DNA from 2 places in the Pradoshia eiseniae genome. Region 1 is predicted to be linked to the other one. Evidence: predicted binding sites of a transcription regulator. Region 1 holds the regulator's gene; the other holds the start of a gene.
The links. Region 1 encodes Rex, which represses fermentation and respiration genes when NADH is low (regulators of the CRP and FNR family bind a similar motif). Its sites were predicted from a motif close to TTGTGAAATATTTCACAA; they were not measured.
Positions count from the first base shown of each region.

Region 1 (11,655 bases):
CTCCTGGTTCTAATTCATAAATCCTATTTTCTATTAAATACTGACACTCGCCCTCTTCAAAAAAATAAATCTCGTGTGTAATGTGTGATTCAAACTCATTACACCCAGACATGTTTTCATTCACACCTTGAAGACGGTGATAAGCGATAATCGATTCATCCAGCACTTTTGGTTGATGAAAAAAACTCGATTGAATTGGCACTTCTTTTCACTCCTGAAGTTGTGTCCTAAAGAAACTGCTCTAAAACACATACTATTATACTAGTATACCAAGGGTGAAAAAACATTATATGAAAGTGTTTATTTTCCGCAAAAATTTTGACTCAAATTGCTTTCGACAGATGCACATTTAAGTCAAAGAAATACAGACATAAATAAAGAAGCTTTAAAAAGTCCGATGTACTTTTTAAAGCTCCTATAATCAATTATTGAGGCTTTTAGGCTTTAATCAAATGCCTATTTAGTCCCGTATCTTATTTATTTAATTCCCTTTTTGCCGCTAGATCCAAGGCAAGCTGGTTTGTTCTTTTCTTATTTAATGGATACAAGAATAAGAGAAGAGCAACGATACCATAAAGGATTCCTGGCACTAATGTACCTAGCATATGAATACCATCAAGTACTTCCTGCGGTTGCGTTCCAAGCGCTGCATTATAGCCTACAGCTGCGATGGCAAAGCCTCCAATACCGCCAGCTAATGCTTGTCCTACTTTTCTGGACATGGAAACGATAGAATAAACAGTTGCATCTTCACGCAAGGATGTTAGGTATTCATGGTAATCGATAACGTCTGAGATGAATGCCCAGTTTACAAAGCTATAGAAGCCCATACCAACCATACCTAAGGCCATTGTAAAGATAAATGGCATTACGGTTAATTCTTTCAGGAAGAACAATAGGGTAAAAATCACAGCTGCTGCTCCTACCCCAACAACAGATACTTCTTTTTTACCGAATTTCGCAACCAATGGTTTTACTAATGGAACAGTAATGAACATGGATGCCATTTGAATCAGTGAAACTAGACTTAAAGCTGATGCATTGCTGAAATAATCTTTGAATAGATATGTGTTAACCGCTTGAGTAATGAATTGTGTCACCATGATCATTAGGGAAGCCCCTAAGATCCAAAGGAACGGTTTGTTTTTCACTAGGCTTTTGATTGAACGAAGGAAAGCGCCCTTCTCAATTTCTTTTGCTGGTACTTGAATACGCTCAGTTGTAAGTTTATAGCAGCCCATGTAACAAGCGATAGCCAATACGCCAAAGACAAGAGCTGTCATGAACATGCGGTCTGCGCTGATTTTATTGTCTACGAATACAATCATTGGTCCTAAAACACCGATAAGAAGACCTGCCAATGATGCACCGATTGTGCGCCATGTAGAAAGTGTTGTACGTTCAACCGGATCGGCTGAAATAACAGAAGCCATTGAACCATAAGGAATGTTAACCGTACTGTATAAAGTACCCCAGATAATATATGTTACAAAAGCCCAAGCTAGGTAGAAGCCATCTGACATACCTGGAATTGTCGTGAACATTAACACACCTGTAATAACGAGCGGGAAGGACATGCGGAAAATCCAAGGCTTAAACTTCCCATTCTTCGTTGCTGGACGCGTATCAATGAAACGGCCCCAAGCTACGTCTGCAAACGCATCCCATAAGCGGGCAATCATGAATAGCACACCTACTGTTGCAGCGCTGATATGGAAGATATCTGTGTAAAATACCATTAGGAACGAGCTTGTAAGAATGAAGAAGAAGTCATTCCCAAAATCACCAAGCAAATAACCAAATTTATCACGCCATCCAAACGGTCGTACCGTATTAGATTGACTTTGTTCCTCCTGTTGGAGTACTGGTTCTCTCATACTCATTACATAATTCCTCCTTGACACAATCATTTATAACTTTGCTCATTATTGAGCATAATTAACCAAACTTACTTTTCTTTTCTTCAAAATAAGAAGATTGTTTTGCCTGTTTCAGAAGTGTAATTCATGCTCAATAATGAGCAAATGTGGTTATTAACTAATTCTAATTTTCATCATGAATATGATTGCTTTTAAACAAGTAGTTTAAATTGCTCAATGTTGAGCATAATAACTTGCAGTTTTTCTTCCTTTCATTTTCCGATAACTAGTTGGTGTCATTCCAATTCTTGCTTTAAAAAAACGGCTGAAATGTGCAGCGCTTTCAAATCCAGTTGACAGAAAAATATCCTCCAGCGATTGATCAAGCTTCATTTCCAATAAATACTTTACCTGAATCAGTCTGCATTCCATCACATATTGCATAACCGTATAACCGGTAACCTCTTTAAAAACATGAGAGAGATAGTATTTATTTAAGTTCAATTCTTTGGCCAGACGTTCCAAACTCACTTTTTCGCAATAATGCTGATTAATCCAAGAGGCAATATTCTCAGCATGCTGCTTCTTTTCCGTTTTCTTCTGTTCAACACGCATTTGTTCACATTCGCTCATTTTATAAATCTTCACTAATAATTGGAGAAACTCGATTTTCACTTCGGTTTCCAACAAGACATTTATTTTTCCGGTACTTTTGAATTCCTGGTCAATAGCCTCTAACTGCTCAGCGATCCATTTAATCTTCTCAGCCACATAATGACCCGAGGCATCAAATCCAGTCCGCAGGATGCAATTATTCAGCTTTTGGAAGGGATCCAAAAGACTCGGCATTCCCAATACAAGCAACATTTTTTTCAGCCAGACTGGTGAAAAATGAACCATACTCCTGATATATGTATCCGGAGATATCGGACCTGACTTATGTAAAGTCAATCCATCCAAAAGAAGGATATCCCCAGGCTGCAGCTCATATACTTGGTCTTGAATGAAATATTTACAATCTCCTTCCTCAAGGACAAAAATTTCACATGTACTGTGTGATTCAAATTGATTAAACTCACTCGTATCCGCATTCATTCCTTGAAGACGATAAAAGGCCAATATGGATTCATCCAATACTTTTGGTTGATACATATTCTTTGTCCATTTATTCACTGTTGCTCACACTCCCGGAAGTCAGTGTTCCAAAGGGACTCATATCGGAACACCTATTATTATACTAGTATACTAAAAAACAAAAAGCATTTTATGAAAGTGCTTTCTTGCCAAAAATTTTTGACTTATATTGCTTCTCTAAAAAATCTAGCATAAACAGATAATATAGTAAATCACTTTCCGTGGAGTGATAGGTGAATCATTTGGACTAAAGAGGACACCTCTGTTATAAAGCTATTCCAGATCTTAGCACCCTAACCTGTTTTGCCCCTCTTTAATTCCAAGTACAGGAATGTACAACCTCAAAATAAAATAGAAGCCTCACACAAGTTCATGAAACTTACGAGAGACTTCTATTATTCTTCAATAATTATTATCATAACGAATATGAACTTGCTTATGAGGATCTACATTCAACCAATTCCCGATTGCATGGACGTCGTTCTAATACTCGAGGCAATGCAATATTGGGCAGAATAATAGGTTGCCATAATCAAGAAATGTGAATAAGGTACATCTGAGATGAACATATTCCACGATAAGATCGTATCAGAAATGACGAATAGCAAACTGCCAATAATCGCATACAAATTGCCTGTCATAAAGGCAGCCCAAGCCATGATAGAAATTGCACCAATATAGAAAAGCACCGGCACAATTAATTCTTCCTCTCCAGACAACTGAAGGGAAGTTACTAGTTTCTTACCCATGAATAAATCAAATACAAAAAGCGGCAGAATGGATAAACAGCGGAGTTTAGAAAAGGACCATTGCTTAAAGAATCCAAACGTATAAATGATATGCCCAATAAGAAAACAGCTTAGGCCAATCACAAACCAATGAAGCAATCCATCACCTAGCATGCAAAAAAACAGGCCGAAAAGGATAAGACCTTTATTTTGCCGAACCCCCTCTGTTTTTTGGATAAAGGCAAAATAGATAATCAGCCACATCGGAATGAGCTTAAACAGTATTTTAAGCGCGAAAGGTTCAGAGGGGATGAAAAAAATATAAATAATACTCATTAATAAAATGAGAATGGATAGGTACTTTAACTTCATGAATTGACTCCTCTTTATTACTTCTTCCCGCTAGTATACCATCAATAATCTCCTTAGAGATGTCTATTACATAAAAATTTACAAATCGTTTTATATTGTCTTAGATGATTGAAAGACCATAATATTCGTGCTTCTACCCCTTACAAAAAAAAGGTTCTCCTTCGAATTAATCATGAAATAAACATAATAATGTATCTTTGCTAAATTTAATTTTATTTTATAATTTACAGAAATATCTTGTTGAAAATGTAAAATAGATAACAGATAATAGATTTGCGAGAACGCTTTTAGTTCTTTTTAATTTTACTTCCATTTGTGAAAGGAGTCACAAACTTATGAAAGCAGCAGTAGTAACAAAAGACAAAAAAGTAAGCGTTGAAGAAAAACAACTTCGCCCTTTAAAATACGGTGAAGCTTTGGTGCAAACAGAATATTGCGGTGTTTGCCATACAGACTTGCACGTTAAAAATGCCGATTTCGGTGATGTAACAGGTGTAGTTTTGGGCCACGAAGGAATCGGTAAAGTTATTGAGGTAGCAGAAGGCGTTACTTCCTTAAAAATCGGGGATCGCGTTTCTATCGCTTGGATGTTTGAAAGCTGCGGACACTGTGAATATTGCACATCAGGCCGCGAAACACTTTGCCGCGACGTGAAAAATGCAGGATACTCTGTTGATGGAGCGATGGCAGAACAAGTTATCGTAACAGCTGACTATGCTGTAAAAGTACCAGAAGGCCTCTGCCCTGCTGCAGCTTCTTCCGTAACTTGTGCAGGTGTAACAACTTACAAGGCGGTAAAGGAAACTCAAGTACGTCCAGGGCAATGGATTGGTATTTTCGGTGTCGGCGGCTTAGGTAACCTTGCTGTCCAATACGCTAAAAACGTATTCGGCGCTAAAGTCGTAGCATTCGATATTAGTGATGATAAATTAGCATTCGCAAAAGAAGTTGGCGCTGACGTCGTTGTCAACTGCTTAAATGAGGACCCAATCGCAAAAGCAAAAGAAGTAACTGGCGGTAAAGGCTTAGATGCAACAGTTATCACTTCTGTAGCAAAAACTCCTTTCAACCAAGCTATCGATGTCGTAAAAGCTGGCGCTCGCGTAGTAGCTGTTGGCTTACCTGTTGAAAAAATGGATCTAGACATTCCTCGTCTCGTATTAGACGGAATCCAAGTAATCGGGTCTTTAGTAGGTACTCGTCAAGACTTGGCTGAGGCATTCCAATTTGCAGCTGAAGGAAAAGTAGTTCCTAAAGTAGCATTGCGCAAACTAGAGGAAATCAATGATATCTTCGAGGAAATGGAAGAGGGTAAAATCACAGGCCGTATGGTTATCGATTTCACTAACTAATCATATCAATCGTAGATAGATTTTAACGAAAAGGCAAAGCTCAACGCTTTGCCTTTTTCATCATGCTATGAAGCAAGCACTTTTTGTTCATACAGTTATTACAGAAGAAGACTTATAATAATTTTAAATGACCCGTTACCTCATCCACTTTTTCTCTCCCCAAGAATGGCTAGATATCTGTGATCAATCTACAGGCAACTCTTTTATATAACTCATTCAAATTTTCTGCATAAACTTTCATTAAACATTTGTTAGCATTTCTTTATGACTTTCCGTCCATTGTACTCCCCCCACAGATGCATGAATTCCAAGAGCTACATAATTTCCTCAAGCTAACCTTTAATTAAAAAAGAAGCATCTCTCAAGTTATTCAACTTGTGAGATGCTTCTTTAAGCTAGGGGAGGCTGATTACATCATGCCGCCCATTCCGCCCATGCCACCCATGTCAGGCATTCCGCCAGCGTTTTCTTCTGGCTTGTCAGCGACAACTGCTTCAGTTGTTAAGAACATAGCTGCAACAGATGCTGCGTTTTGAAGTGCGGAACGTGTTACTTTAGTTGGGTCAACGATACCTGTTTCGATCATGTTTACCCATTGGCCATTAGCGGCGTTGAAGCCGATGCCGATTTCTTCGCGTTTTAGGCGGTCAACAACAACAGAGCCTTCTAGGCCTGCGTTGAATGCGATTTGGCGAACTGGCTCTTCAAGTGCGCGAAGAACGATATTTACGCCTGTTTGTGCGTCACCTTCTAGCTCGATTGCAGCTACTTTGTTGTACACACTTACAAGTGCAGTACCCCCACCAGCTACGATACCTTCTTCAACAGCGGCACGAGTGGAGTTAAGAGCATCCTCGATTCGAAGTTTGCGTTCTTTCAATTCAGTTTCAGTAGCGGCACCAACTTTGATAACGGCTACGCCGCCAGCAAGTTTAGCAAGACGCTCTTGAAGTTTTTCTTTATCGAATTCAGAAGTTGTTTCTTCTAATTGAGAACGGATTTGGTTGATGCGAGCGCCAATTTCGCTTGTTTGGCCAGCACCTTCTACGATTGTAGTTGTTTCTTTCGTCACAACGACTTTCGCCGCGCGTCCTAGAGATTCAAGTGTTGCGGATTTAAGGTCGCGTCCTAGCTCTTCAGTGATTACTTCACCGCCAGTTAATGCAGCGATGTCTTCAAGCATTGCTTTACGACGATCCCCGAATCCTGGAGCTTTAACTGCTACAGCATTGAATGTTCCGCGAAGCTTGTTCACAACAAGTGTTGCTTGTGCTTCACCTTCAACATCTTCCGCAATCAAAAGTAATGGTTTGCCTTGTTGAACAACTTGCTCAAGGACAGGAAGTACTTCTTGGATGTTGGAGATTTTTTTGTCAGTGATTAAGATGTATGGATTTTCAAGGACTGCTTCCATTTTGTCGGAATCAGTTACCATGTATGGAGAAGAGTATCCGCGGTCGAATTGCATACCTTCTACTACATCTAATTCAGTTGTGAATCCTTTAGATTCTTCGATTGTGATAACACCGTCGTTACCAACGCGCTCCATCGCTTCAGCAATCAATTGGCCAACTTCTTCGTCAGCAGAAGAGATTGCCGCAACTTGTGCGATAGATGCTTTTCCTTCGATTGGTTTAGAGATTGCTTGCAATTCTTCAATTGCTACAGAAACAGCTTTCTCGATTCCTTTACGTACACCCATTGGGTTAGCGCCAGCTGTTACGTTTTTCAATCCTTCACGGATCATCGCTTGAGCAAGAACAGTCGCTGTTGTTGTACCGTCACCAGCGATTTCGTTTGTTTTGCTGGCTACTTCAGCAACAAGCTTTGCACCCATGTTTTCAAAAGCGTCTTCAAGCTCGATTTCTTTTGCGATTGTTACACCATCGTTTGTGATGAGCGGAGAACCGAATTTCTTTTCAAGTACGACATTGCGTCCTTTTGGTCCAAGTGTAACTTTTACTGTATCAGCTAATGCATCGACCCCGCGAAGCATAGCGCGGCGTGCTTCTTCACTAAATTTAATCTCTTTAGCCATTCGTAAATTACCTCCTCAAAATTTTGTAGTATGATATTTTTTAACCGACATTTGCTTATCCGATTACAGCCAGAATGTCGCTTTCACGTAAAATTAAGTATTCGTTGCCTTCGTATTTCACTTCAGTGCCTGCATATTTAGAGAAGATAATGTGGTCGCCTTCAGATACTTCCAATCCTACACGCTCCCCATTCTCAAGGACACGGCCTGTGCCTACTGCTACGATTTTGCCTTCAGATGGCTTTTCTTTGGCAGTGTCAGGTAACACGATGCCGCTTGCAGTTTTCTCCTCTTGTGCGACAAGTTCAATCACAACGCGATCTCCTAGTGGCTTTAACAAGTAAAACTACCTCCTTAACATTCTCTCCATTTTTATTAGCACTCGTATATAGTGAGTGCTAACACAATTTATATATTAAATAAAGACAATCTGATTTGCAAGTGATATGAGCGAAAATTTTAGAAAATTTTATAAGGTTTTTACACCGCCTACACCCTGGCTAGTATACCCTAGCTGCAGGAAGATTATGTATAAAAGGGGGATAAGTTTTGCCATTGTACCTAATGGGGAAAAACGGGTAGAATGAGGATGTAGCTTTTTCCTTTTGGGCTTTAGTCAAAGCCCGCTTGATTCAGATACTTGTCATTAAAGGAGTTTTGTCGTTGAAGAATAATTACTGGCTGATTGTCCTTACATACATTGCCATGCAGCTATCGGGCATCATCGGTCTTCCTCTGATGGGATGGATTTTGCCGAACTTCGTAGCCGAGGATCAAGTAGCCATCTATTCGGTCGTTTCTTGGATTGTCATCAGCTTTTCCATCGCCATGCTCATTACCTTGTACTTTTTGCGAAATGAGCGGCATTCAATGAATAGATCAATGGACTTATGGGAGCGTATGCCGATTGGAGGTTCAATTGCCTGGGCCATCGGCGGGATATTCCTTGCCTTTGTTGCCCAAGCGGTTGCTGGTACGATAGAACAGCAGGTTTTCGGTATTAATGGTGAGTCCCAAAACACCCAGGATATTTTACGTCTAATTAATATGTTCCCGGTCGTCATCCTGATTTCCTCTGTCATTGGGCCAATTTTAGAGGAAATCGTGTTTCGGAAGATTCTCTTTGGAGCGCTTTTGTATAGACGGCTTGGATTCTTCCTTAGCGCCTTAGTCAGTTCGGTTATCTTCTCTCTGGCGCACGGAGAACCTGAACATACTCTTCTTTATTCAGCTATGGGCTTCACATTCGCCTTTCTGTATGTCAAAACTGGCCGAATTATCGTTCCTATCATTGCGCACGTTAGCATGAATACATTAGTAGTTCTGATTTCCACCAATTCTGGTGATTTGATTAAAGAGTTGGAGAAAGCACAAAGTTTTATCGGAGGTTTATTATGAGACGTTCACCAATGTATATGGCTATGACTTATTTCATTTTGGGGGCTGTATTTGTCTTTTTCGCCATCCAAAACGTAACGAGGAGCGGATGGGATTTTTTCACCTACTTCCTGATCATCCTTGCTACACTTGATATCGGCTCTGGCATCCGTTTCATCGGCATCCACCGCAAAATCAAGGAAATGAATAACGAGCAACAAACGAAAAACAAATAAAAGAAAAAACTCGAAGTTTATCCTTCGAGTTTTTCTGCTTTATTGGCTTCTTTAGGCTCTTCCGTCCCGCCTGCCGGGTAATGCTTTAAGAAGTAAACGAGCGATTGTAATTCAACAGCCAGATCAATATGATGCACCCTGATAGCATCTGGGACACTTAAGCGTGCCGGAGTAAAGTTCAGGATAGCTTTCACGTTCGCTGCAACGAGTCTATCCGTTATTGGCTGGGCCGCATGCGATGGCACTGTCAAGATGGCCACTTTGATGTTGGAATTTGAAAGCTTGCTTTCAAGCGCATCCATATCAAAAATTGGTACATCTCCAATGAAGGTGCCGACCTTTTCAGGTGAGACGTCAAAGGCCATTTCAATCTTCGTATTATTATTCTTCATGAAATTATAGTTAAGGAAGGCTGTTCCTAAGTTCCCGACACCAATGAGCGCCACTTGGGTGAGCTCATCCTGGTCAAGGGTCTTACGAAAGAAAGACAGCAAATAATTAACGTTATAGCCGTATCCTTTCTTCCCAAGCGCTCCAAAATATGAAAAATCTCTGCGGATTGTCGCAGAATCGACCTTAACAGCCTCACTGAGCTCCGCTGATGATACCCTGAGTTTCCCTGATGCATGCAGATTTTGTATAAATCGATAGTACAGCGGCAGACGCTTTGCTGTCGCTTGTGGTATTTTTGTATTCTCCTGCAACATTTCTTTCCCTTCTCCCTTACTTTTGTTGAGTTCCTTATAATGAATCGTCCAATTGTTTTTGAAAATCCGGGCTGGATACTCCGCCGGTCTTTTTAACTAAGTATGTTTCTCCAATAACCATTCCTTTATCAATGGCCTTGCACATATCATATATGGTAAGTGCTGTAACCGATGCAGCCGTCAGGGCTTCCATTTCTACGCCTGTGCTTCCCTTCGTCTTAACAGACACCTGAATGCGCAGCCGCTTCTGTTCTTTTTCAGCCTCCCAAAAGAAACGAATGTCTATTCCTTTAAGGGAAATTGGATGACACATAGGAATTATATCAGATGTTTTCTTCGCTGCCATAATACCAGCCACTTGGGCTACTGCCAGCACGTCACCTTTCTCCATCTCCCCGGAGGTGATTTTCTTATAAATTTCTTCTTTAACTAGGATGCTTGACTCCGCAACTGCTGTACGGGCCGTCTCAGGCTTATGTACAATATCGACCATCTTCGCCCTTCCCTGTTCGTTGAAATGAGTAAAATCACTCAAACCATTCCCCCCTTTACCATTATTTTATATTATATATGGATTTCACGGAAACTTTTGTGTAAATATTCACATATATCCTATTCAGTTGCGGTGCCCAGACTTTGTAAGATACACTTAAGCTAGTACTTCCTGAGGTGAGAATCATGATTATTTTACAAGTTAATAATGTATCCAAATATTATGGTGCAGAAGCTATTTTGTCCAGTATAAAGCTTGAAGTGCAAACGAAGGATCGGATAGCTCTCGTTGGCCGTAATGGCGCCGGCAAGTCCACCCTTTTGAAAATCATCGCTGGCACTCTTTCCCATGATGGAGGCAATATCTTCATGCCAAAAGGGACGACAATCGGCTATCTCGCCCAGCATACGGGCTTAAATTCCGACCTATCCATTTGGGATGAGATGCTGACTGTGTTCGCGGATTTGCGAAAGCAGGAGGAAGAACTGCGCGCCCTAGAAAAATCGATGTCAATCCCCGACATATATAATGACAGCACTCGCTATGAGCGAATTTTGAAGGATTATGATCACTTGCAGGAACAATTCAAAAATGCCGGTGGCTATCAGATGGAAAATGATATCCGCTCTGTCCTGCACGGTCTTAATTTTGCCGATTATGATTATGCTACCCCTGTCACCTCGCTGAGCGGGGGCCAGAAAACAAGGCTTGCTCTCGGGAAATTATTGCTGACGAAGCCGGACCTATTAATTCTCGATGAACCAACGAACCACCTTGACATCGACACTCTCTCTTGGCTTGAGGGGTATCTGCAATCCTATCCTGGCGCCATCCTGATTGTTTCACATGACCGTTATTTCCTTGATAAGGTCGTCAATCAGGTCATGGAGCTATCACGCACATCCATTAGTAAGTATACAGGTAATTATAGCAAATACCTCGTCCAAAAGGCTGAGGAATTTGAACGCAATCAGAAAATGTATGAAAAGCAGCAGGATGAAATCGCAAAACTAAGAGATTTCGTCCAGCGCAATATTGCCCGTGCCTCAACGACCAAACGTGCCCAAAGTCGCCAAAAGCAGCTTGAGCGCATGGAGATGCTGGACCGTCCGCAAGGGGATGAGAAATCTGCCAACTTCTCCTTCCAGATTGAAAAACAAAGCGGAAATGAGGTCCTGCAAGCGAAGGATATCGCAATAGGGTATGAGCATGCTGTTGCCAAGTCGATTAATTTCCGCATCACACGTGGAGAAAGCATCGCGCTTATTGGCCCGAATGGCATTGGCAAGTCTACCCTCCTTAAGACCATTACGGACAGGCTTCCAGCCCTTAGCGGTGAGTTTCAATTCGGGGCTAATG
Region 1 is NZ_PKOZ01000014.1:4,613-16,267, reverse strand. It holds gene CYL18_RS16105 (AraC family transcriptional regulator) at 1-202, opposite strand, end outside; gene CYL18_RS16100 (MFS transporter) at 474-1,883, opposite strand; gene CYL18_RS16095 (AraC family transcriptional regulator) at 2,094-3,032, opposite strand; gene CYL18_RS16090 (lysoplasmalogenase) at 3,446-4,093, opposite strand; gene adhP (alcohol dehydrogenase AdhP) at 4,429-5,445, shown strand; gene groL (chaperonin GroEL) at 5,855-7,483, opposite strand; gene groES (co-chaperone GroES) at 7,539-7,823, opposite strand; gene CYL18_RS16070 (CPBP family intramembrane glutamic endopeptidase) at 8,147-8,881, shown strand; gene CYL18_RS16065 (YdiK family protein) at 8,878-9,096, shown strand; gene CYL18_RS16060 (redox-sensing transcriptional repressor Rex) at 9,114-9,803, opposite strand; gene moaC (cyclic pyranopterin monophosphate synthase MoaC) at 9,838-10,338, opposite strand; gene CYL18_RS16050 (ABC-F family ATP-binding cassette domain-containing protein) at 10,482-11,655, shown strand, end outside.

Region 2 (11,655 bases), on a different contig from region 1:
AGCTTTTCTTTACCAGCTAGATATGGAATCTCAGAGGCTAGCAAAGTCCAGCCAAGCCATGCACCAAGTACAGAGATGATTAAGCCAAGGTTAATGAACGTTGCTCCCCAAGGTCCGACAATCTCCTCAAAAATATACGCCATTGACGGGTTAGCTAATCCAGCCACATCTGCTCTATGCATAACCCCCATAGACATGAAGGAAATTAACACATAGATAGCAAGCGTCCCGATCAAACCAATGACAGTCGCTTTACCAACGTCTTTTTTGTCTTTAGCACGAGAAGATAGAACAACCGCACCCTCAATACCAATGAATACCCAAAGAGTTACAAGCATTGTGCTTTTCGTTTGAGCCATGACATCAGAGAATTGGAAGCCTGCTCCTGTACCCCAGAAGTCATCAATGAAGATATCAGCATTGAACGCAAAAATCCCGATAATAATGAATAAGAAAATCGGAACGAGCTTAGCGATAGTTGTCACGATATTAACGAGTGCAGCTGAATGTACGCCTCTTAATACGAGACCATGAACAACCCATAACAAAACACTGGCACCAATGATGGCTGCGATATTTTGTCCGCCCTCAAAGACTGGGAAAAAGTAACCAATGGATGAGAATACGAGTGTCGCATAAGCTACGTTTCCGAGCCAAGCAGAAATCCAATATCCCCAAGCACTGTTGAATCCTAAGAATTTACCGAATCCGGCAGTGGCATAACTGAATACGCCGCCTTCAAGATCTGGTCTCTTTTCATTTAAGTTTTGGAATGAGAAAGCTAGGGCAATCATACCGATACCTGTGATAACCCAACCGATAATGCTTGCACCCGGAGAAGCAGCACCAGCCATATCGGAGGCTAAGTTAAATGCTCCTCCGCCAATCATGGACCCTACAACAATCGCGATTAGCGAAACCAGTCCAAGCTTTTTATTTCCTTCCATCTAAAATCACCTCTTAAAGTAAATGTGGAGGCAGGGAAGCCCCTGCCCCATTTTAGTTATTCTTCAATATTTCCTAGTGTTAAAGCCATTACCGCTTTGATTGTGTGCATGCGGTTTTCTGCTTGGTCAAACACTTTGGAGTGTTTGCTGCGGAATACTTCATCTGTCACTTCCATTTCGCTCAATCCGTGTTTTTCAAACACACTGCGGCCATAGGAAGTTTCAAGATCATGGAATGCTGGCAAGCAGTGCAAGAAGATTACATTCTCATTGCCTGTTTTGCTGATCATGTCCATGTTAACTTGGTATGGAGAAAGCAAGGCAATACGCTCTGCGAATTTATCTTCTTCACCCATGGATACCCAAACATCTGTATAAATAACATCTGCGCCATTTACCGCTTCATCGACATCAGATGTAATAGTTACACGTCCGCCAGATTTCTGAGCCATTTCCTTAGCCATTTCAACGATAGAGCTTTCTGGGAATAAGGATTCAGGTGAGCAAATTCTCACATCCATACCGACAAGAGCTCCGCCAATGAGCAAGCTGTTTGCAACATTATTACGGCCATCGCCAACATAAACGAATTTCACGCCTTCTAAGTGTCCGAAGTTTTCTTGAACAGTCAAGAAGTCTGCTAATGTTTGTGTAGGATGCCACATATCTGTTAATCCGTTCCATACTGGAACACCAGAGTGTTCAGCAAGCATTTCTACCTTAGAATGCTCAAAGCCGCGGAACTCAATTCCATCAAACATTCTGCCTAGTACCTTAGCAGTATCTTCAATAGACTCTTTCTTGCCAAGCTGGATATCATCTTTACCCAAGTATTCAGGGTGTGCACCTAAATCTGTGCAAGCCACTGTGAAGGCACAGCGAGTTCTTGTTGATGGTTTTTCAAAAAGAAGCGCAATGTTTTTGCCAGCCATATAACGGTGTGGAATGCCTTGTTTTTTCATATCTTTCAATTTAGCAGCAAATTCTATCATATACACAAACTCTTCTTTTGAGAAATCCTTTTCGCACAAGAAACTTTTTCCTCTGAAATCTGGTTTAGTAACAAGCATTTAGTTAATTCCCCTTCCATAATAGAACGATATATTTTTATATTTAGATATCTTCACGAACAAGCGGCATGCTCATGCAGCGTGGGCCCCCACGACCGCGGGATAATTCCGAGCTTTTAATTTCAATAACCTTAATGCCATGCTCGCGCAAGCATTGGTTAGATACATAGTTTCGATCATAAGTAACAACAACACCAGGAGCGATTGCCAGCGTGTTTGAACCATCATTCCATTGTTCACGTGCAGCTGCAATTTCATCTCCATTACCGCAAAGGATTAAATCTAATTCAGTTAGATTCAATACTTCTTTCAATGCTTCTTGAATATCTGTACGGTAAGAGATTGTTACATGCTCTTCATCTTGTCCTTTTTCAAGAATGTAAATGTTCATTTTACCGCCAGGGCCTTGAATCATCGGGTGAATCGTAAAGCTATTGCGATCTACCATTGTGAAGACCGTGTCTAAGTGCATGAATGCACGGCAGCTTGGAATTTCAATAGCAACGACTTTTTTCACCTTGTCTTGTTTCTTGAATAGATTGATAGCCAATTTCTCAATGGCTTTCGCAGATGTACGTGCTGATACACCAATTGCAACGACTTCTTCACTCAAGACAAGCTCATCGCCGCCCTCGATTGGGTTATTATAATTACGGTCAAGCCAAACAGGAATATCATGTCCTGCAAAGCGAGGGTGATGTTTAATGACATACTCCATGAACATGGATTCACGGCGACGTGCCGGCTCTCTCATATTATTGATTGATAGACCATTTCCAATCGCAGCTGCCGGGTCACGAGTGAAGTACAGGTTCGGCATTGGATCTGTGTAGAATGGATAGTGGTCTTCCATCAATTCATACAGATGTTTTCTTTTTTCAATATCAAGCTCATTCTTGCGAATACCCGCCATGATTTTGTTAACCATGTCTAGGTTAGAGAATGATAATAAGTATTCTTTTAGATTTTCATATGTACGAGGGCTCGTCATATTACTTTCTTGCAGCATCCGGCTGACAAATTCATCTTTGACTTCCGGATTGGTTAATGATTCAGCTACTAGGTTTTCAAGATATAAAACCTCTACTCCCTCATCCTGCAAAGTTTTTGCAAAATAATCATGCTCTTCTTGGATTATCGGTAAATACGGGATATCATCGAAAAGCAATCTTTCTAGATATTCCGGAGTTAGGTTTTCAACTTCATATCCTGGACGTTTCAGCATTACAGTTTTCAACTTTCCAATTTCAGAAGTTACGTGAATAGGCTTACTCAAATTACTTACCTCCTGCATCTGATTTATCTTACAGGTTCATTATAGGAAACCGTTTATTTATACATCGTGAAATTATTCACATAGAAAATGTGAAATTTTACGCAAAATTCTTCATATTTAGTGAGGTATTCGTATGTTTATTATCATCTTTTTAAGGAAAACGCTTTCTGAAATCGGGAAATTGCATAAAAAACTGTATAATACACAATATCTATTCAAAAAATTTTTTAATTAATCATATTTTATTAGCTGCTTAATGCTTTCAGCCGCTGTTCAATCACTTTTGCCTGTTCCTTCGTTTTACAGATGATTAAGGAAGTATCATTTCCGCAAATTGTTCCTGCTTTTTCTTCCCAATCCAGCTCATCCAAGACAGCTCCAATGGTTTGGGCATGACCAGGCAATGTTTTTAAGAGAATGAAATATTCAATTCTCTCCATGCTAATCAGTGCATCTTCCAGCTTTTTGCGCAGCTTGATCGTATCTAAATACTTATATTCTGCCACGAACCCATATCTTGTCCCTCCTGATTTAGCAGGGTATTTCGCCAGGTTTAACTCGCGAATATCACGTGAAATTGTTGCCTGTGTTATTTCAAGCCCATTCTTTGCCAATTCTTCCACAAGCTGTTCCTGTGTTTTAATTTCATTTTGCGTGATTACCTTCTTAATTAAAGCATGTCTCTCTTTCTTATTCATAATCTTCATCATTCTCCTCCAATCATCGTTCAGACCACATAAAAGGCCTATCCCCATTTAACTGGGCATAGGCCACTTGATTAGCTTTCTATTTGAAAATTTGGTATATCATCATGATGCTTCAGCTCTTCAGGTGAGAAGGATACTTTTATAGCTCTCTTTTCGCGCTGTTGCAAATAGGCTGTTGTCACCTTTTCTTTATGCAAGCCTTCTATCTCTGGGAATACTAGCTTAATTTGCTGTGAGTGATGCTGAAAGTTCCTGAGAACAATCGAGCACTCCACTGTTTCCCCATCGGTCCTTTGTGCACAAGAGCTTTCTTCATGTAGATATAGCACCGCATCGGCACCGGACTGACCAGAGTAGGCGTACACATCCTCACCCATTTTAAACAGATTGTTTACAGCAATAGATGGAATAACGACAGCTGCAATCAGGAATAACGGCTCCAAATATCGGAATTTCCTTCTGTGGGTTGGATATTCATCTGTGAACCATTTGATCAGCAGCAATACGCCAATAAATTGGATGCTAGCTGCCACAAGCCATACAGTAGAAAGACCGAAAAGACCCTCTTGCGTCCACGAAAACTCTTCGAACAACTGATTCCCGACCATTGATTCCTGACCTGGAAATTTAAGCACTAAGGCCAATCCAACCAGATACACCGCAGATCCCAATACATTATAGGACACTTTAATCATTGTAGCACTTCCATTCCATCCAAATATTATTAGTCCTATAATACTGGTTCAATATGTCTATTTTCAAATATATTGCATTTAAAGACCTATATAACTAATTTTTCAAAGTATTGAGGTTCATGAATGTACATCACTTTCCCTTTGATTGTTAATTTCTTCTCCCGTTTTAATTTATTTATGACCATGCTAGCTGTTTCTCTGGATGTTCCTGAAATAGAAGATATTTTTGCTGTAGTAAGAGGAATATCAATTCGAATGTAATTCGGATACTCCACACCCAAGTCCATCATTAAATATGAAATAGAATTCATCACTCTTTCCTGCGCATTCGGAATAATACCGTGCTGAATTCGCCTCTCTTGGCCTTCAAGTATTTTGCCGTACTCTTTAATCAATCTTTGAAGCAGCCGGCTATGCTTAGCCACAAACCCCTCAAACACATCTATCGATAAGTACACAACATGGACATCTGTTTCTGCAATAGCCGAATGGCAATACTCGTCTGTATCAGCAAACAGTCCATTATACGGAAATAGCGAATCTTTCTTTATGTATTGGTGGTACTGCAGACTGCCCTGCTTATTGGATTTTTCAAGGGTGACATACCCCTCCAACAAATAATACATTCGCTGCTTAGGATCCCCCTGCCAAAAAAGATACTGTCCTTTTTTGAGCTTTCTTTCATATAGAAATGGCTCCAATACGCTTAATTCTTGTTTAGTCAAGCAGGAGAACAACTCCTTCTTCTTTAAAACATCAATTATAGTACTCATACTTGTACACCCGCTTCATCCTATTTGTGCCTGCTTACTTGTTTTAATTTATATATCTAACATTTCTGCAATGCCCATCAATTGCCGACAGACGGATTAGTACTGCTTTTTTGTCTTATTGCATTCTGCATAGACAATCTATTCACCACTCCATATTATTATATCAAAATAAAAAAAGAGTATATAGAAAATTTACTAAATACTGATTTCAACATGATACTATTCACTTTTATACATATACCGCATGACCTGAACCTATTCCACTAAAGCGTCAATGGTCACCTGATATCCATCATCTATATGTCCTTTCAGCAAGTCCTCCTAATCTGTTCAGTTCCTTATTTAGAGCTTTTGCTTTTTTGTCCATAAAAAAAGAAGGGATATTTCCCTCCTTTTACATTACGTCGAAAACATGTATTTCCTATGGTGATATCGTATGCTGAAAATCAGCCCGATTGCCATCATATTGCCGAGGAGTGAACTCCCCCCATAACTCAGGAATGGCAGCGGAATGCCCGTGATTGGCAAGAGGCCAATCGTCATCCCTATATTTTCGAACACATGGAAAGTCAGCATGCAAATGACACCAACACAAATATACGTGTTATATTCATTTTTTGTCTCAAGCCCGATCTTTGTCATATTATAGATGAGCATGAAAAAGAGAATGATCACGGCGCTTGCACCAAAGAAGCCATATTCCTCGCCAATGACCGCAAAAATAAAGTCAGTATGTCCCTCAGGCAAATATACTTCTTTGTTTCCAAATCCTTTCCCTGAGGTTGTTCCAGAACCGATAGCCAGCAAGGATTTGATTAATTGGTATCCCTCTGATGAGGTGTAATTATACGGATCAAGCCAGGCATATATTCGCCCAAATTGGTATTGTTTCACGTGGAAGTATTTTTCCATAATATCTGGATGCCAGACGACTAAATAGAATATCGTTCCCACCAGCAGCAATCCGCCGCCGAACATCGGAAGCAAGATTCTCCATGTTATCCCGGAAACAAAAATCATGCCAATCATGATGGCAATCATGACGAGTGAAGTCCCAAGGTCAGGCTGCTGCATAACAAGCATTAATGGCGCACCCGTTGTTAAGCCTATTTTCATCAACAGGATGAAATCTGTTTGCATGGTTCTGATTCGATGCTTCGCATGGTGATTTTGGATAAGGGCAGATAAGGCCATAATCAAGAAGACCTTCATCATCTCTGAAGGCTGTATAGAACCTAACCCTGGCAGTTTATACCAGCTTTTCGCACCATTTATAACTGGAGCCAAGCCTTCTGGGGCAACAATCAAACCAAGCAAGAGAAGAAGACCGAGGCCATATAAATACCATGACATTTTCTTTAGCTGGTCGGCATCCAATGTCATGATTAAAAAGGCGATTGTCAATCCAACCACATACCACATAATTTGTTTAACGACAAAATTCTCCCCATATTGTCCCGTTGTCTGAGCGCTATATATAGCCAAGCAGCTCATAACAAATAGAAGGAAAATAATGAACAGCAGACCGTAATCGATCTTGGATGTGAAATTCCGATTATTGTTAGACATGTAAACTCACCATATTCTTCCTAAATTAAAGGTAAAGCCATACCCTTTATTATACTTGAACATGCTAAAATCACAACTTAAAGAATAGGCAATTTTATAACCTGAAATTATTATTATACCTTTTAAAAATCATTTCAGTCTATTTGGACTAAAACCATTTTATACCTGATTTGAAATTCCAGTTAGTAAGAAAATAAAGAGGGTAAATAAAAATAAGTAATAATAGAAGGAGGAGCATGCCATGGATGAAAAATCAAAGCAAACATTCCAGCATACATATATTCCTTTAACCTCGTTGACGAGCGGAATGGGGATAGAGGTCAAGGAAGATATTTATGTATTAAACACCCAAATTGTGAATGTTACGTTGGTCGGACTGCCAAATCATGACGATTTCGTTTTAGTTGATGCAGGGATGCCTAAGGCCGATGATGAAATCATCGAAGCAGTTGAGAAGCGATTCGGGGAGGGAAGCAAGCCAAAAGCCATTATTCTGACACATGGGCATTTCGACCATGTCGGGGCTCTCGAAGCCCTGTTAGAAAAATGGGATATTCCGGTCTATGCACATGAACTTGAACTACCCTATTTAACTGGACAAAGAAACTATCCAGAACCCAACACAAAAGCTGCAGGCGGTTTAGTCCCGGATATCGCCCGATTCTTCCCCAATCATGGCATTGATATTGGCAACAAGGTTCACCCTTTACCCGCAGATGGAACCGTTCCAGATATGCCGGGCTGGGAATGGATTCATACACCAGGCCATACGCCAGGCCATATCTCCCTTTTCCGCAAAGAAGACAGCTTCCTGATTGCAGGAGATGCCTTCGTCGGAGTTAAACAAGAGTCATTATACAAAGTACTCACCCAGAAGCAGGAGATCAGCGGACCGCCAGCCTACTTCACGACTGATTGGAATGCTGCTCGTGAATCTGTCAGAATACTGAACACCTTAAAGCCGCAATTTGCCGTCACTGGCCACGGTCTTCCACTGCTTGAAGACTACTTAACGCACAAACTGGATGAGCTAGCTGTTCATTTCGATGAAATCGCAAAGCCTGATGAACATAATAATAGATAGAAGTGAATACAAAAAGGAGCCACCCGCTAATTCAAAAAAATTGGATGGTTCCTTTTCTTTGAGCTATATCAGAATCAGGCTCTCTTTATAAACATATTGTCCAATTGAAAGAGTGTACTTGCTTTTTAGCGTTCCCACGGACGATTAGTAGTGAAGAATTCCGCCAGCTCTTTACTTTGCTTGCGATTTTCTTTGCGCTTATCTGCTCTAAAGACTGCCGTCTCGTTTAATTTCTTTTCCTCTGCTGTTTCTGGAATGACTTTAGGTACACGCGTCGGCTTGCCGCTCTCATCCATAGCAACGAATGTTAAGAAAGCAGTTGCCGCTATCTTGCGTTCCCCGGTCATCAAATTCTCTGCCGTCACCTTAACGAATACTTCCATCGAACTATTCCCTGTCCAGCTTACATACGACTCCAAGCAGACAGAATCCTCCGGAGAAATAGGAGCTAAGAAATCAACTGAATCTGTAGAGGCTGTTACAACTGCTTTTCGGCAGTGGCGTGTCGCTGAGATGGAAGCCGTCATGTCAATATCACTCATAAGCTTCCCTCCAAACAATGTGTTATGGTCATTCACATCACTTGGGAATATTCGGCTTGTTTTTACAACCCTGGATTCATTGCATGTTTTTGTTTCCATATCATCTTACCTTCTTTCTAGAAATCCAGATGCCAGTCATGGCTGGCTAAATAACTCTAACCCAATGGTATAATTAGGATAACAATATTTAATGTAACAAACTATCATTTGAGTATCAAATAACAGCCATTATCCGGAGTATATCCGGCCAACATTAAAAATGTGAAGTACAGGAGAAGGTGGCGGATTTCCGCTTGCCGCACCTGCAAAAAAATCATATCTATGTTTAACAAAGTCTAATTATAAAATCCTGGAGGGTTCGCATATGAATAAATCTGAATCCATTGAACTACGGGCAGAAAAAGACAGATTAGCAGAAATCATCTCCTTAATTGAGAAACGGTTTGCCAGCGTAAAAGAATCGCAAGGCGGGGTCAGACAGGATGTCACCGAGATACGACAAACCTTCTGGGATGATGTAACGGTGAATATCGATAACACAGAGGATGCGGTAGAGACATTAGCAAGCATACGCCAGCAGGCTGAGCTATTATCTGAACGTGAGCGGGCACATGGACATATGAACAGGCAGCTAAAAACGTTAAGTCTGCTGAAGGATTCCCCCTACTTCGGCCGCGTAGACTTCCATGAAGACGGAGAACCAACTTCAGATATCATCTATCTCGGTATCTCTTCCCTTATGGACGATGCCCAAGAGAATTTTCTCATCTATGATTGGCGGGCACCCATCTCAAGCATCTATTATGACTATTCACCGGGTCCAGCTCAATATGAAACGCCAGGCGGCGTCATCACAGGCGAGATGGAAAGAAAAAGACAGTACATTATTAAGAGCGGACAATTGAAAAGCATGTTCGATACAGGAATCACGATTGGCGATGAAATCCTAAAGGAAGTGCTTGGCCAAAACGCAGACAACCAAATGAAGAATATCGTCGCCACTATACAAAAGGAACAGAACACCCTTATCCGCAATGACAAGAATCGATATTTAGTCGTTCAAGGAGCAGCCGGAAGCGGCAAGACCTCCGCCGCCCTGCAGCGCGTTGCCTATCTCCTATACCGGCATGTTCATGAAATTAAGGCAGATAATATCCTGCTCTTTTCTCCCAATCCGTTATTTAGCAGCTATACAGCTACGGTTCTCCCCTCACTTGGGGAAGACAATATGCAGCAAGTCACCTTCTTTGACTACATGGCTAAACTTATTGGAGAGGACTATAAGGTGAGCGATCCATTTGAACAGATGGAGTATGTTCTAAGAGGAAAAGAGGATGAACTATACGAGGCCAGAATAGAGGCCATTCGTTTTAAAAATTCATTGGAATATAAGGGATTAATTGACCGCTATATCCAATCTCTCAGCAAGGAAGGACTTCAATTCAAAAATATTGTCCTTCGTCAAAAGACCTTAATTTCATCTGCTGAAATGGCTAACTATTTTTATTCACTTGACCCATCCCTATCCATTCAAAGCCGCCTTCAATCGGTGAAGGAATGGCTGCTAAAGGAGCTATATAGAATAGAGAAAATAGAGCGCAAAGCCGAATGGGTAGAGGAAGAAATAGAGCTACTTGATACAAAGGACTATATTGGCACATATCGATCCATGCGTAAAAGAAAATCCTACACAGAAGATACATTTGATGATTTTGACCGGGAAAAAAATGAGCTTGCCAAAAAAGTCACTCATAAATATTTCAAGCCAATTCGGATTGCCATCAAGCAACACCGTTTCCTCCATGTCAAAAAGATGTACAAAGACTTATTTCAGAACAATATCACTGACCGATTAAGAATAGAAGGTGACACCACTCTCCCAAAACGATGGGAGGAGATAGGAAAACTGACCAGGAGGGAAATCAGCCAAAATCGCCTTCCATATGAAGATGCAGCCCCGTATCTGTATTTCAAGGAAGAGCTTGAGGGCACGCGATCAAATCGAACGATCCGCCATTTATTCATCGATGAGGCACAGGATTACTCAGCCTTTCATCTAGAAGTAATCCAGCGCCTCTTCCCAAACTGCCGGATGACGATACTGGGAGATATGAATCAAGCAATCTACACCCATTCTTACGGAGCGCCAACCCTGCTCTCTCCGGAGCTTTATCCAGCGGATGAGACGGAAAAGATCATCTTATTAAAGAGCTATCGTTCCACTCGTCAAATAATCGACTTCAGCAGCAAGATCTTAAGCCAAGTTCAGATTGAACCTTTTAACAGAAACGGAGCACTCCCTGTTCTGTATAAGCAAGAAGACGAGTATGCTTCCTTTAGATTGATTAACCAGCTGCTTGAACACTTGCAGAATGGCGGACACCAAACCATCGCTATTATTTGCAAAACACAAAATGAAGCTGATGCAGCATATGAACAACTGAAGGTTAAAGATGATGTACAGCTGATGGATAAATCCATCTATCGTTTCACGAAAGGGATCCTTATCCTTCCTGCATACTTAGCAAAAGGAATTGAATTCGATGCAGTCATACTCTTTGATGCATCAAAGGAAAAATACGGCCATGAGCATGAACGGAATCTGTTATATACTGCCTGCACCCGAGCCATGCATGAGCTCCATATTCTCACCTGCGGAGAAGCAAGCCCGTTTCTTAAAGCGATTCCAACAGATTTATATGAGATTAAGTGAGCTGACTTACAAAGAAATCCCCTCACGTAGTTTTCACGCAGGGGATTTCTATTGTTCTGGATGTTCTGGATGTCCTGGCAAGTATATGGTAAACGTCGTACCTTCTAGAGGCTTACTTTTGACGCGAATGGAACCGTGCATAGATTTAACAATCCGATAGACAGCAACCATCCCTAAGCCTGTCCCTTTCACACCTTTTGTAGAAAAATATGGTTCCCCCAGTCTGCCAAGCTGTTCATCATCCATACCTATGCCTGTATCAGATATAGTGATATTAAC
Region 2 is NZ_PKOZ01000005.1:137,962-149,616, forward strand. It holds gene arcD (arginine-ornithine antiporter) at 1-947, opposite strand, end outside; gene argF (ornithine carbamoyltransferase) at 1,004-2,017, opposite strand; gene arcA (arginine deiminase) at 2,061-3,293, opposite strand; gene argR (arginine repressor) at 3,539-4,003, opposite strand; gene CYL18_RS10660 (hypothetical protein) at 4,072-4,695, opposite strand; gene CYL18_RS10665 (Crp/Fnr family transcriptional regulator) at 4,782-5,468, opposite strand; gene CYL18_RS10670 (FtsW/RodA/SpoVE family cell cycle protein) at 5,868-7,037, opposite strand; gene CYL18_RS10675 (MBL fold metallo-hydrolase) at 7,279-8,121, shown strand; gene CYL18_RS10680 (acyl-CoA thioesterase) at 8,247-8,762, opposite strand; gene helD (RNA polymerase recycling motor HelD) at 9,028-11,376, shown strand; gene CYL18_RS10690 (ATP-binding protein) at 11,425-11,655, opposite strand, start outside.
Region 2: a site for Rex is predicted at 3,358-3,375, ahead of arcA (arginine deiminase). Genes of this name have one in related genera too.